2 regions of the Sphingomonas sp. VDB2 genome follow, and region 1 is predicted to be linked to the other one. Evidence: riboswitches for the same ligand, from Rfam matches in the RefSeq annotation. Region 1 holds a riboswitch; the other holds the start of a gene.
The links. A riboswitch is a leader RNA that binds a small molecule or an ion and turns the genes downstream of it on or off. The one in region 1 is predicted to bind thiamine pyrophosphate.
Positions count from the first base shown of each region.

Region 2: another riboswitch for thiamine pyrophosphate. It lies ahead of ABT375_RS08295 (TonB-dependent receptor); the one in region 1 lies ahead of ABT375_RS13335 (DUF2065 domain-containing protein).

Region 1 is NZ_CP159615.1:2,668,625-2,675,664, forward strand. Features, by position in the region: rRNA gene ABT375_RS13310 (23S ribosomal RNA) at 1-1,096, shown strand, start outside; rRNA gene rrf (5S ribosomal RNA) at 1,238-1,352, shown strand; tRNA gene ABT375_RS13320 (tRNA-Met) at 1,429-1,505, shown strand; gene ABT375_RS13325 (prolyl oligopeptidase family serine peptidase) at 1,886-4,018, opposite strand; gene ABT375_RS13330 (hypothetical protein) at 4,018-4,326, opposite strand; TPP riboswitch at 4,365-4,475, shown strand; gene ABT375_RS13335 (DUF2065 domain-containing protein) at 4,530-4,937, shown strand; gene thiC (phosphomethylpyrimidine synthase ThiC) at 4,949-6,922, shown strand; gene ABT375_RS13345 (ferredoxin) at 6,935-7,040, shown strand, end outside.
Region 2 is NZ_CP159615.1:1,672,827-1,679,866, reverse strand. Features, by position in the region: gene ABT375_RS08295 (TonB-dependent receptor) at 1-1,751, opposite strand, end outside; TPP riboswitch at 1,785-1,894, opposite strand; gene ABT375_RS08290 (ATP-binding cassette domain-containing protein) at 2,005-2,619, opposite strand; gene modB (molybdate ABC transporter permease subunit) at 2,609-3,307, opposite strand; gene modA (molybdate ABC transporter substrate-binding protein) at 3,307-4,077, opposite strand; gene ABT375_RS08275 (molybdopterin oxidoreductase family protein) at 4,170-5,822, shown strand; gene ABT375_RS08270 (glycosyltransferase) at 5,819-6,997, opposite strand.

The DNA.
Region 1 (7,040 bases):
CAAAAACACAGGGCTCTGCTAAGTCGGCTTCAAGACGACGTATAGGGCCTGACGCCTGCCCGGTGCCTGAAGGTTAAGAGGAGGAGTGCAAGCTCTGAATTGAAGCCCAGGTAAACGGCGGCCGTAACTATAACGGTCCTAAGGTAGCGAAATTCCTTGTCGGGTAAGTTCCGACCTGCACGAATGGCGTAACGACTTCCCCACTGTCTCCAGGATATGCTCAGCGAAATTGAATTCTCCGTGAAGATGCGGAGTACCCGCGGTTAGACGGAAAGACCCCGTGCACCTTTACTGCAACTTCAGAGTGGCATTAGGAAAGAGCTGTGTAGCATAGGTGGGAGGCTTTGAAGCATCGACGCCAGTTGATGTGGAGCCATAGGTGAAATACCACCCTGCTGTTTTCTGATGTCTAACCTCGTACCGTTATCCGGTACAGGGACCCTCTGTGGTGGGTAGTTTGACTGGGGCGGTCGCCTCCTAAAGAGTAACGGAGGCGCGCGATGGTGGGCTCAGGACGGTTGGAAACCGTCTGTTAGAGTGCAATGGCATAAGCCCGCCTGACTGCGAGACTGACAAGTCGAGCAGAGACGAAAGTCGGTCATAGTGATCCGGTGGTCCCTCGTGGAAGGGCCATCGCTCAACGGATAAAAGGTACGCCGGGGATAACAGGCTGATGATTCCCAAGAGCTCATATCGACGGAATCGTTTGGCACCTCGATGTCGGCTCATCACATCCTGGGGCTGGAGCAGGTCCCAAGGGTTTGGCTGTTCGCCAATTAAAGTGGTACGTGAGCTGGGTTCAGAACGTCGCGAGACAGTTTGGTCCCTATCTGCCGTGGGCGTCGAAATTTGAGAGGAGTTGACCCTAGTACGAGAGGACCGGGTTGAACATACCTCTGGTGTACCAGTCGTTCCGCCAGGAGCGCAGCTGGGTAGCTATGTATGGACGGGATAACCGCTGAAAGCATCTAAGCGGGAAGCCTCCCTCAAGATAAGATTTCTTAGGACGGTCGAAGACCACGACCTTGATAGATCGGATGTGGAAGTGCGGTAACGCATGAAGCTAACCGATACTAATTGTCCTATTCGCGCTTAAGAGTCCCACCATCAACGACAGTGCTGGAAACAGCAATCGTCAGCGATCGTAGGTTGTTAAGCCAGCCCAGATATATGTTTATATACGAACCAAAATGTGCACGGCATCGATCAAAAACCCATATATGCGCCAGCTTCATTGCTTGGTGACCATAGCGTCTGTGACCCACCCGATCCCATCCCGAACTCGGCCGTGAAACCAGTCTGCGCCGATGGTACTATTGCTCAAGCACTGGAAGAGTAGGGCGTCGCCAGGCATTGAAGCTCGCGCATATATCGGAACACAAAAAACCCATTCACAACGTCTTTTGCGATCTCTGGTCGTGCCTCTGGCGCGGGATGGAGCAGCCCGGTAGCTCGTCAGGCTCATAACCTGAAGGTCGCAGGTTCAAATCCTGCTCCCGCAACCACAGGTCGCACCCAGTCAACCACAGCCCACGTCAGCAGGCAGGCGACCTGGCCCGATGATCCCCAGGATCATCAGCCGTCGGCGTTCAACCCGAACTGCCTTTGGTGCTGCCGTCCCGTCAGGCTCATAAGCTGAAGGTCGCGTTCAGCCGGAGCCGGGCAAAACCCGGCGAAGACCATGGGCCAAAAGGCCCATAAATCCTGCTCCCGCAACCAAATTACATCCCAGTGAGCAACGCGAACGCAAAGATTTGCGTTCCCCCGCAAAGGCCGGGGTCCATTGCACCCCATAACCCCGCCCACAGAGCGGGGTTTTTTATTGCCCGCGCCATGTCCAACCCAACATGCCGGGCGGCGGACATCTCCCGCCGCCGACCCCATATCACCGATCGGCGCCTTCCAACTGCCGACTGAAATACACCATCTGCATCGCCTGCAACCGCGCGCCCTGCGCGATATCCGCGTCGCCCGCATGGCCCCCGGCCGTATCCTCGTAAAAATAATAGGGCAGCCCATAATCCTTCAGCCGCGCCGCGAACTTGCGCGCATGTTGCGGCCCCACACGGTCATCCTTGGTCGTCGTCCAGATATAGGGCGTGGGATATTTCACCCCCCGCCGGATGTTCGCATAAGGCGAAATCCTTTGCAGAAACGCCTTCTCCTCCGGCACCGACACGCTGCCATATTCGTCGACCCAGGACGCGCCGGCCGCGATCTGCTCGTAGCGCACCATATCCAGCAAAGGCACCTGGATCGTTACCGCGTTCCAGAGGTCGGGATGCTGGTTGAACTCGACGCCCATCAACAGGCCGCCGTTGGACCCGCCATAGATGCCGAATTTCCCGGGCGACGATAATTTGCGCGCAAAAATATCCTGCGCCACCGCCGCGAAATCATCATAGATGATCTGCCGCTTGGTCTTCAGTCCCGCCTCATGCCAGGCCGGGCCGAACTCGCCACCGCCACGGATATTGGCCAGCACGAAACTGTTACCCCGTTCCAGCCACAGCTTGCCGGTGATCGCCGCATAGCTGGGCGTCATCGGCACCTCGAAGCCGCCATAGGCGGTCATGATCGCCGGGATGGAACCGTCCGGCTTCATATCCTTGCGGTGGACGATGAAATAGGGGATTTTCGTCCCGTCGGTCGATGTCGCCTCGAACTGATCGACCATCAGGCCAGCGGCGTCGAACCGCGCAGGCATCGCCTTCACTTGGCGCGGCGCGGGGTTTGCCGCGTCGATCGCCCAGAGCGTCGTCGGCGCTAGGAAGCCGGCGACCGACAGATAGGCCTTGTCGCTCTTGTGAGTGGATGTCGCGATCGAGATGGTCGCATTGTCGGGCAGGGCGACGGGGGTGGTCGTCCACCTGTCCTTGCCCGGCGTCAGCACCTGCACCCTTCCGCGCACATTGTCGTTGATGGCCAGGATCACCCGATCCTTTGTCGCCGTCACCCCATCGATCGACTGGCGCGCATTGGGCGCGAACAGAATCTGCGGCTTCAATGTCTCGCCGGATTGCAGCGCCTTCAACGGCACCGCCGCCAGCGATCCCGTCGGGACGGTCACGCCGCCACTGGCCCAGTCCTGACTGGTCTGGATCAGCACCTGACCCTGTACCATGCCCTGCAACTGGCTCTTGGCCGGCAGGGGGAGCTTCTTCACGCCATCGGCGGTGACGAGATAGGTTTCGTTGCCGAAGAAGGTGACGCCGCGATAGAGGAAAGCGGCGCGATTGCCCGCGCCATCAGACAGGACCATGGGAAACGTCCCGACCTGATCGCTGGGCGCGCCGCGATAGATTTCCTGTGCGGCGGACAGCGGCTGCCCGCGCTTCAATGCCTTCACCACGAAGGGATAGCCCGACGCCGTCATGCTGCCCCCCTGTGCATCGGCGCCCCAATCGCGGGCGAGCAGGATCGTGTCCTTGTCCAGCCAGTCCTCATTCTGTTTGGAGGTGGGAATGGCGAACCCGCCCTCCACGAACTGCCCGGTCACCAGATCGAACTCGCGCAAGGTCACGGCATCCTCGCCGCCATCGGACAAATGGATCAGCGCCAGCCGCTCGTCGGGGTCCAGGATGGACGCGCCCTTCCACACCCATTTCTTGCCATCGGCCTTCGACAGCGCGTCCAGGTCCAGCACCGTCGTCCAGCGCGGCGCGTCGGTCGCATAATCAGCCTCGCTGGTATAGCGCCATATGCCCTGCGGATGATCGGCGTCGCGCCAGACATTATAGACCCGGCCGTGGATCAGCATCGGCATGGCGATCCGGTCCTTGGCCGATGCGATCGCCAGCGCGTCCTTGAAGTAACCGGCATAGCGCGGATCGCCCTGCAGGGTCGCGACCGTCGCCTTATTCTCCGCCTCCACCCATTGCATCGCGCGCGGGCCGGTCCAATCCTCCAGCCATAGGAACGGGTCGTCCGCCGGGGCAGGGGCCGAAACAGGCGAAGGGGGCGCGCCGGCGCCGGTCAACAAAGCCGCAGTCACCAACAGCATCATCCTCTTTTTCATCAGTACTTGTCCCCCGGCAAAGTCGATCGCCCCTTCATATAGCGCGCCCGCAACACCGCGCTCGCTATCAACAGGGGTAACGCCGCCAGCATCAACAGGCTCCCGATGAAACTGGGCGACCAGCCCCACAGGCTGTGCAGGCCGAAGGCGGCAGGGGCCATCACCAGCAGGAAACCCAGCGTCAGCAGCCACAGTCCCCAGCGGCGCGGCCGCACCGCCACCATCCGCATCTCGTGCCGCCACGCCTTGCGGCCAGCCTTGGTGGACAGATCGGGGCCAGGCCGGTCGGAGGATGGGTGATCGAACATATGGTGCTGGACCTTGTGCCGTTTAGTCCTTACCCTGTCCAGCATCCCCGGGGGACCGCGCACAGGCGGTTGAGAGGTGGCTGATGTGGCCACGACCCGTTGAACCTGATCTGGTTGAGACCGGCGTAGGGAGGGAACGGCTTGTGTAACCAGCAGACCGCACCCGCCCCGCGTCCTTGAAAAGAGACGAAGAGAGGCGGCCCATGGATACGATTTCCGTTCTGACGCTGCGCCTGGCCGAAATTATCGGCCTCTACATGATCGTCATCGGCCTGGGCGGGCTTGCCAGTCCGCAGCGCTGGCGCGCGGTGATGGACGATCTCAACCGGTCGCCGGGGCTGGTCGTGGCGCTCGGCTTCGCCGTCTTCGCCGTCGGCGGCACGCTGGTGCTGATCCACAGCATCTGGACCGACCCGCTCGCCATTATCGTCAGCCTGATCGGCTATGTCGCCCTGATCGAAGGCGCGACCTTGCTGGCCGTACCCGGTCCGCTGATCCGCATCGGCCACTGGTCGACGAATTTCATCCGCACCTGGGCGCTGATCGCCCTGATACTCGGCCTTCTCCTCTTCCTTGCGGGCCTCACCGGCCGCGCCACACTTTCCCTCTGAAAGGTATCCTCATGGCAGATGTCGCCGCCCGTACCGAAATGCCCGAAGCCGAAGGCTCCACCGGCCGGCAGGCCGCTATGAAAGTCACCACCGGCCCCATCCGGGGGTCGAAGAAGATCCATGTCGGCCCGCTGAAGGTCGCGATGCGCGAAATCCATCTGGAGCCGGGCAGCGGCGAGCCGCCGGTGCGCGTCTACGACACGTCCGGCCCCTATAGCGATCCCGATGTCCGCATCGACATCATGGCGGGACTGCCCCAGTTGCGGCGCGACTGGATCATGGCCCGCGGCGATGTCGAGGAATATGCCGCCCGCGCAATCAAGCCGGAGGATAATGGCCTCAAAGGCCCGGATCGCAGCGCCACCGGCACAGTCTCGACGGTGCCGGAATCCAGAAATGGACGCGTCCAGCCCTTCCCGAACCTCGTCAAGCGCCCGCTGCGCGCCAGGCCCGGCGCCAACGTCTCCCAGATGCATTATGCCCGCCGCGGCATCATCACGCCGGAAATGGAATATGTGGCGGAACGCGAAAATCTTGGCCGCGCCCGACTCGCATCCTATGTCCGCGACGGCGAAAGCTTTGGCGCGTCCATCCCCGATTATGTGACGCCCGAATTCGTCCGCGACGAAATCGCCCGCGGCCGCGCCATCATCCCCAACAACATCAACCATCCCGAATCCGAGCCGATGGCGATCGGCCGCAATTTCCTGGTCAAGATCAACGCCAATATCGGCAACAGCGCCGTCGCGTCCGACGTGGCGAGCGAAGTCGACAAGCTGGTCTGGTCGATCCGCTGGGGTGCGGACACGGTGATGGACCTCAGCACCGGGCGCAACATCCACGACACGCGCGAATGGATCCTGCGCAACTCGCCCGTCCCGATCGGCACCGTCCCCATCTACCAGGCGCTGGAAAAGGTCGGCGGCGTCGCCGAAGACCTGACCTGGGAGATTTTCCGCGACACGCTGATCGAGCAGGCCGAGCAGGGCGTCGATTATTTCACCATCCATGCGGGCGTGCGCCTCGCCTATATCCCGATGGCGGCCAGGCGCGTCACCGGAATCGTATCGCGCGGCGGATCGATCATGGCGAAATGGTGCCTCGCCCATCACAAGGAAAGCTTCCTCTACGATCATTTCGACGAGATCACGGAGATCATGAAGGCCTATGACATCGCCTATTCCTTGGGCGACGGCCTGCGCCCCGGATCGATCGCCGACGCCAATGACGAAGCGCAATTCTCCGAACTCTACACGCTGGGCGAACTGACCCACCGCGCCTGGAAACAGGATGTGCAGGTCATGATCGAAGGGCCGGGCCATGTGCCGATGCACAAGATCAAGGAGAATATGGAAAAGCAGCTCCAGGTCTGCGGCGAAGCGCCCTTCTACACATTGGGGCCGCTCACCACCGACATCGCACCGGGTTATGACCACATCACCAGCGGCATCGGCGCGGCGCAGATCGGCTGGTACGGCACGGCGATGCTCTGCTACGTCACGCCCAAGGAGCATCTGGGCCTGCCCGACCGCGACGATGTGAAGGTCGGCGTCGTCACCTACAAGCTCGCCGCCCACGCCGCCGACCTGGCCAAGGGGCACCCGGCCGCGCAGGTCCGCGACGACGCGCTCAGCCGCGCCCGCTTCGAATTCCGCTGGCGCGACCAGTTCAACCTCAGCCTCGACCCCGAAACGGCGGAGCAATATCACGACCAGACGCTCCCGGCCGAAGGCGCGAAGAGCGCGCATTTCTGCTCGATGTGCGGCCCCAAATTCTGCTCCATGCAGATCAGTCAGGACGTCCGCGACTTCGCCGCCAAACAGAACCAGAATGTCGAAGGCTTCATCGCCACCGGCCCCACCGGCGCAGAAACCGCCGCCGCCAGCAAGGCCGCCGCGCTCAAGGGCATGGAAGAGATGAGCAAGGTCTTCAAGGACAGCGGCAGCGAACTCTATATGGGTGCTGGCGGCAGGGAGCATGATTGAGGGACGCGGCCTATGACCTTAGGTTGGTTGGGTGAACTTTTGTCGCGGCTCACCCACAAAGTTTCGGTGAAACCGATTTACACGCCGCTGCCGCCGCATCCGGCTAATGTGCCGGGCA
Region 2 (7,040 bases), 1.0 Mb from region 1:
ACCAGCGCCCCACCGCTATCGACCACCGTCGCCACCTGCCGGTTACGGAACCGATAGTGGAAGGCGGTCAGCGAAAGCGACAGGTTGGGGCCGATATAGCGGTAGCCCAGTTCCTGCGAGACGCTATATTCATTCTTGAGCGCGCCGGTGCCTTGGCTGACCAGCTCGCCACCATAATAGCTGTTGTAGAGCGCAAACTCGTTGGGCGTGCGGAAATTGGTGGTGATGTTGGCGAACAATTGCTGCTGATCGTCCAGCCGGTAATGAACCGCCGCGCGGGGCAAGGCGGCGAAGCTGTCGACATGCACCCTGGACTGCGGCCCCGGCAGATAGTTGCGGCCGTTGCGCAGCAGGCTGACGCCCTTGAACCCCATATCGACGGTCAGGCGCGGCGTCACCGCAATGCTGTCCGCCAGGAAAAAGCCCTTGGTCACGGTGACCGTGCGCTGATTTTCATAGGCGAGCAGCCGCCCATCGGCGGTGCGGATCGCTTTGTCCTGATAGCCCCAGACATCGACCGGCCGCCCGGTCGCGTCGATCGACGTATAGCTTTGGGTCACGCGGTCGGTGCCATAGTCGAACCACAGGCCTGCCGTGATGGTGTGGACGCCCGCCTGCATCGTCAGCTTGCTGACATCGCCGACGCGCCGCTGCTTGCCGGTCCAGTTGCCCAGCACGGTCGCCACGCCATCCACGGCGCCCGGCAGCGCGATCGGCTGCGTCAGTTCTTCCGTGCCCAGATAATTGCCGGTGGTGGCGAGTTGCGTGCCGTAAGGCGAATTGCCATGGCCCATTTGCAGATAGGCGCTGCTGTCGAAGGTCAGCCCGTCGCTCAGTTGCAGATGCAGCGGCGCGGCGAAATAGAGATTGCGGAACGGCGCGCGATAAAGCCGCCAATAGCTGGTGTCGCCTTCGCTGTATCGTTGGGTGAAGTTGAAGCCGCGCCCATTGGCTTTCCAGTCCGCCATGGTCGGGCTGGGATAAATCGAGGTGATCGCGTCATTATAGGATATGGTCAGGCTCGCGCGGTTGCCCTCGCCCCATTCGTGCAGCAGCTTCGCGTCGATATGCTGGCGCTTGTCAAAGCCCGCCCCGCGCCAGTTATCCGCGCGGTTGTTGGAGTAGGAGACGAACGCCTTGAGGCCGCTCTGCCCGATCTCCCCCGTGTCGAACCGCAGGAAGGCGCGCCGCTGGTCATAGGAACCGACCGACAGATTGACCAGCCCGCCCATATCCGCCTTGGGATCGGCCAGCGTCAGCGACAGCGTGCCGCCCGCCGCAGCAACGACCGGCGCATCGATGTCCGCCGCGCCCTGCGCCAGCGCGATCTGCCGCACATTTTCAGCGTCGGCAAATTGGGAGGGATAGGCGTAATAATAGCCGATATCATTTTGCGGCGCGCCTTCCAGCAGCACGCCGATCTGGTCCTGCCCCAAACCGCGCAACGTCAGGCTGGACGTCGCGGACAGGCCATAGGGGTCGCTGGACGAGACGTTCGCGCCGGGCAGCAGGTTGACCAACTGGAAGGCGTTGAGCGTCGGCGCCTGTTTGCTGATGAAGGCTTCGGCGATCGAACTGACCGCCTTGGGCGCGCTCTGATCGGGCAGCAGGCCTTGGGGATCGGGATAGCCCGTGACCTCTATGGTCGCGCGACCCGGTTCGTCGGCCTCCGCCGCCCGCGCGGCATGAGCGGAAAAGAGGAGCGCGGTCGCCAGCGCCGCACGGCCAACAGGGATAAATGCAATCGTCATCGTCACGCGTCCACTCCACATGGAGGGACCTGCGGCGTGCCGCATTGCCCTCCCTACGCCGGTATCAGCCGGATCAGGTTCAGCGGGTCGTGGTCTGCTGACCACCTCTCAGCCGCGCATGAGCGGCCCCCCGGGGATGCGCCCCTCTAATATGCGGAAGGCGACGTGGAAAGGCCTATCGGTCGACAACGGCTCGGTTATGGCGAAACAGGCAGGATGCGGCTGTCGCAGGAGAGTAGGAACAGGCCTAATGCTATTCGCGCATGGTCACGACCAGCGCGGAAAGCCGCTCGGCTTCGCCGATATCGTGCGTGACGTAGAGGATCGGGATCGGGCTGCGTCCACGGATCTGGTCGATCGCGTCCAGAATATCCGCCTTGCGGTCACGATCGAGCGACGACAGGGGTTCGTCCAGCAACAAAAAGCGCGGACCGGATAGCAAGGCCCGCCCGATGGCTACGCGCTGCGCCTCACCGCCGGACAGGCTGTGCGGCCATCGGTCGAGCAGATGTCCGATGCCCAGGAAGGCGAGCACATCGTCCATGTTCATCGTGGTGGCAGCGCGCCGGCCATATGCCAGGTTGGCGCGCACGCGCATATGGGGGAACAGGCGACGATCCTGAAAGACGTATCCGGCCTGCCGTTGCGCGGCAGGGATATCGATCCCGGCGTCGCTGTCAAACAAGGTCTGTCCGGCTACGGCGATGCGGCCCCGGTCGGGCGAGGCGATCCCGGCGACCATATCGAGGACGCTGGTCTTGCCAACGCCGGATGGGCCGACCAGCGCTACCAGCGGAGATTCCGTGCTGCAGGATAAGGCGATCGATCGCCCTCCGACCGTCCGTTTGACGTCGATGTCAAATGACATGACGTCCTCCCCGCGCGATCCGCCGCACCAATATTTCCGATAGCATCAACGCGCCGAGCGACAGCAGGATCGATATTATGGCGAAGCGGGTGACGATCGGCTCCCCGTTCGGCATCTGCATGGCGGCGTAAATGGCGATGGGCAGGGTGCGGGTTTCTCCCGGCACGTCGGACACGAAGGTGATCGTTGCTCCGAATTCGCCCAGCGACCGGGCGAAGCCCAGCACGACCGCGGCCAGCACGCCGGGCAGCGCCAGCGGCAAAGAAATGGTGAGGAAAATCCGCATCCGCGAGGCGCCCAGGGTCGCAGCCGCACACTCCAGCCGCCCGTCGATCGCCTCGATCGACAGGCGGATAGCCCGCACCATTAACGGCACCGCCATGATGGCGGCAGCGAGCGCTGCGCCGGTCCAGCGGAACAACAACGTGACGCCCAGCACTTGGGATAACCAACTCCCGATCAGTCCGTTCATGCCGAACAGCAACAGGAGCAGCCATCCGGTTACCACGGGCGGCAGCACCAGCGGCAGATGGACCAACGCGTCGACCAGCAATTTTCCCGGGAAATGCCAGCGCGACAATATCCAGGCGAGGAAGAAGCAGATCGGCAGGCTCAAGGCGACGGCGACCAGGCTGACCTTGAGCGACAGGGCCAGGACGATCCATTCGTCAGGCGACAGGGGGGCGATCAAGGCGCGGTGAAGCCGTAGCGCGTCAGCACGGCGCGCCCCTTGGGCGAAAGCAGGAAGCGGCGGAACCCGTCGGCATCAGCGTGCCGGCTGTTCTTGAGCCGGGCAACGGGATAGCGGATAGGCGGGTGGCTGGCGGGCGGGAAGATCCCCACGATCCGCACCTTGCGCGACGCGCGCGCGTCGGTCGCATAGACGATGCCGAGCCGCGCTTCGCCGCGCTCTACCAGGGCCAGCGCGGCGCGGACATTTTCCGAACGCACGACTTTGGGCGCTACCGCCGCCCAGACACCAAGCGTCGTCAACGCGGCCTTGCCATATTTGCCGGCTGGCACGCTGTCCGGGTCGGCCATGGCGAGCCGCGACGAACCCAGCGCCTTGGCGATCGGCATGTTCCGACCTATCGTCAGCCGTACCGGCTGACGCAGGGGGGAGACCAGGACCAGCCGATTGCCGGCGATGTCCGCCCGCGTGCCGGCCTGGACCGAGCCTGCCTTCTCTACGACGTCCATCCAATCCTCGTCGGCGGAAACGAAGAGGTCGGCTGGCGCCCCGGCCCGAATCTGACGCGCCAGTGCGGATGAACCGGCGAAGGAGAGGATCGGCTGCGGATGCCCCTGTCGCGCCCATTCGACCGCCGCAACCGCGAGCACATCCTGCAAACTGGCGGCGGCCAGCACCAGCGGGCCGCGTTCATTCGCGGCGCCGGCCGGGTTGGACAGCGCCAGAATGAGCATAGCGGCGAAGGATCGAAGGAGAGCGCGCATCATGCGGCCTTTTTGCGCCGCATCGTCGGGCAACTCAACCGCGAACGCGCTTTGCGATCTTTTTCCCGACATCCCGATCGGTTACATGCGCGATGATGACGGCAATTAAAACGCTATGCGGCCGATGCGCCATGGGCTGTGGCGTGCGGGCCATGGCTGGCCTGAGCGACGACGATGCGCGGGGCGTCTTCATCGAGGGCGACCGCATTCACCCGACCAATATGGGCTGGCTCTGTCCGGCAGGTGAGGCGCTTGCCGCTGACACGGGACTGGATGGCCGGCTATTGCATCCGTTGCTGGCCGGCAAGCGCGTCGGCCGGGACCGCGCGATCGCCCATGCCGCGCGTCGCCTGTCCGACATCATCGCCCAGCATGGTCCCGCAAGTGTTGCACTCCATGTCGCAGGCGACCTGCCGACCGAGGATTATTTCGCGGCCAACAAGCTGATGAAGGGTTTCATCGGTTCGGCGCATATCGATGTCCCGTGGCATAACATCGCTACGCGTGCGCAGATTGCGGCCTTCGGTGAAGATGTTATGCCCGCGAGCGGCGAGGATGTCGATGGCGCGGAGCTGATCCTCGCAATCGGTGCGGGCGCGCTGCGGCGCCATCCGGTGCTGACGCACCGGGTCGCCATGGCGCGGGAGGAGAGGGGCGCGCAACTCGTGATCGTCGATCCTGATCCCAGCGCGCGGCTTCTGCCTGCGGACCTTCATCTGGCGCCGGCGTCCGGCAGCGTCGCCACATTGCTGGGCGGACTGTTGTTGCACTTGCACGACGCAGACTTGCTGGATCGGTCGTTCGTCGCGAAAAATGTAGCGGTGCCGGACGGCTATTGGGAGGCGCTGCGGCCGGGGCACGACCTATGGTCGGTGGCGGGCATGACCGGCCTGCCGATCGCGGCGATACGGGAGTTTCAGGAGTTGTCCGCGCGCGCGCCGCGCATGGTGACAATGTTCGATCCCGACGTTGGGGACGGGGATGCGCGCGCGGCGGAGGCGATCCTGGCCCTGCACCTCGTCACCGGCAGGATCGGTCAGCCTGGTGCGGCGCCTTTCGCGCTGCCCGGGGCACCTAACGCCATGGGCGCGCGCGAAGTCGGATGCATTGCAACGGCCTTGGCCGCGCATCGGGATTTTTCGGCAGATGCGCTGGCTTCCGTCAGTCGTTTCTGGTCGACGGACAGAGTGGCCGTGACGCCCGGCCTGTCTGGAGATGCGTTGCGCGAGGCGATCGGCGATGGCCTTATCAAGGTGCTGCTGATGCTCGGGGATGCGCCCGCCGCCTTGCTGGATGCCTTTCCCGACAATCGTCCCTTCACACTCTTTGCCGGCGACCGGCTCGATCCCGCGATGGCGGATCGTATCGATCTGGCGATACCGATGCCTGGACTGCTGGAGCGCGACGGCACGATCACCGGCGCAGATCGGCTGATCAGCCGACAGCGGTCAGTTTTTGCCCTGCCGGGTGAAGCGCGACCGGGTTGGTGGATCGTGACGCAGATTGCGCGCGCCATGGGATGGCACGACGCCTTTCATTACGAGCGAGCGGCGGACATCTATCGCGAACATGCCCGGCTATCGGTCTATCAAGGCGCGGGGCGGCTGCTCAACCTGCGTCGCCACGCGCCATTGTCAAATCCGGCCTATCAGGAGTTGACGCCCTGGCGTTGGGGGGAAGTGCCCTTCGACGGCGGCCATTTCCCGACATCGGATGGCAGAGCCCGGCTGTTGCGCTTCTGGGACTAGGTTTCCGCTTTTCCCGCGATCGCCTGAAGATGGGCCAGCAAAGTGTCGCCATTGGCGGTCCAGGTGAAGCGCAGCGCTGCCTCCCGCACATCTTTCGCCGCAGGCGGGGCATCCAGTATCGCTCTGATCGCCTCGGCGATCGCTTCTGGTTCGCGCGCGACGATCCGACCGGCTTCAGGCCGATCCAGCAACTCGCGTGCGCCGCCGACGTCGGTGATGACGATCGGCGTGCCGCAGGCGAGCGATTCCACCCAGGCGTTGGCCAGCCCTTCGGATTCGGACGGCAGCACCATCACGTCGGCCGCCGTATAGATACGGGGCAGTTTGTGATGCGGCACCGATCCCAGGAAGCCGATGCGCCTTTCCACGCCCAGTTCCTGCGCCAGATTTTCCAGCGTGCGCCGGAAGGCGCCCTGGCCTGCCAGCAACAGCGTCGCATCCGGCAGCATGGGGAGCGCGCGCACCAGAAGATCCTGCCCCTTGCGCGGGATGAGCGCGCCGACGCACAGCAGGACCGGGCCGCTGAAATCCAGCGCGGCCTTGGCGGCATCGCGGTCGCCCATCTCGAATGTGTCGAGATCGACGCCCGTATAATGGACACGGATTTTGTCCGCATCGATCCCCATTCGCGCCATCGACCGGCGCATCGCGTCCGATACGGCGAGCAGGCCCGCCGCGCCGTCTGCCGCTTGCAGCACCATCTTGCGCGTGCCGCTTTGCGTGCCCCAATAATGGATGTCCGCACCGCGCGCCTTGACCGAGTAGGGAATGCCCAGCGCCTTCGACAGGCGCTGGGCCACCGGGCCATCGGGGAAGAAGAAGCTGGCGTCGATCACGTCGAACGGCTTTTCGGCGTGCAATCGTTTGACCAGCGGCAGGATGGCGCGGGTCATGGCGCCGACATTGGTGCGGCCGCCGAATTTGGGGATGATGGGGAAGGTCGGCCGATAGACCGTCAGTTCCCGCCAGCGTTCCTTGCGCGGCAGCGCACGCAGGGGGGCATAGCGCGCCGCCAGCGACAATGGCCAGGGCGGCAGGCCGACGGGCGCGACTACGGTGACGTCGGCTTCGGGCCGGCTTGCCAGTTCGCGCGCCTGCCGTTCCACGAACACGCCGAAATTGGGCCGGCTGATATCGGGAAAGAGGGTCGATAGCATAAGGACGTTGAGCGCCATGGCCTCTCTTTCGCAGCATAGAGTTTAGCGGATGGTTAAGCAG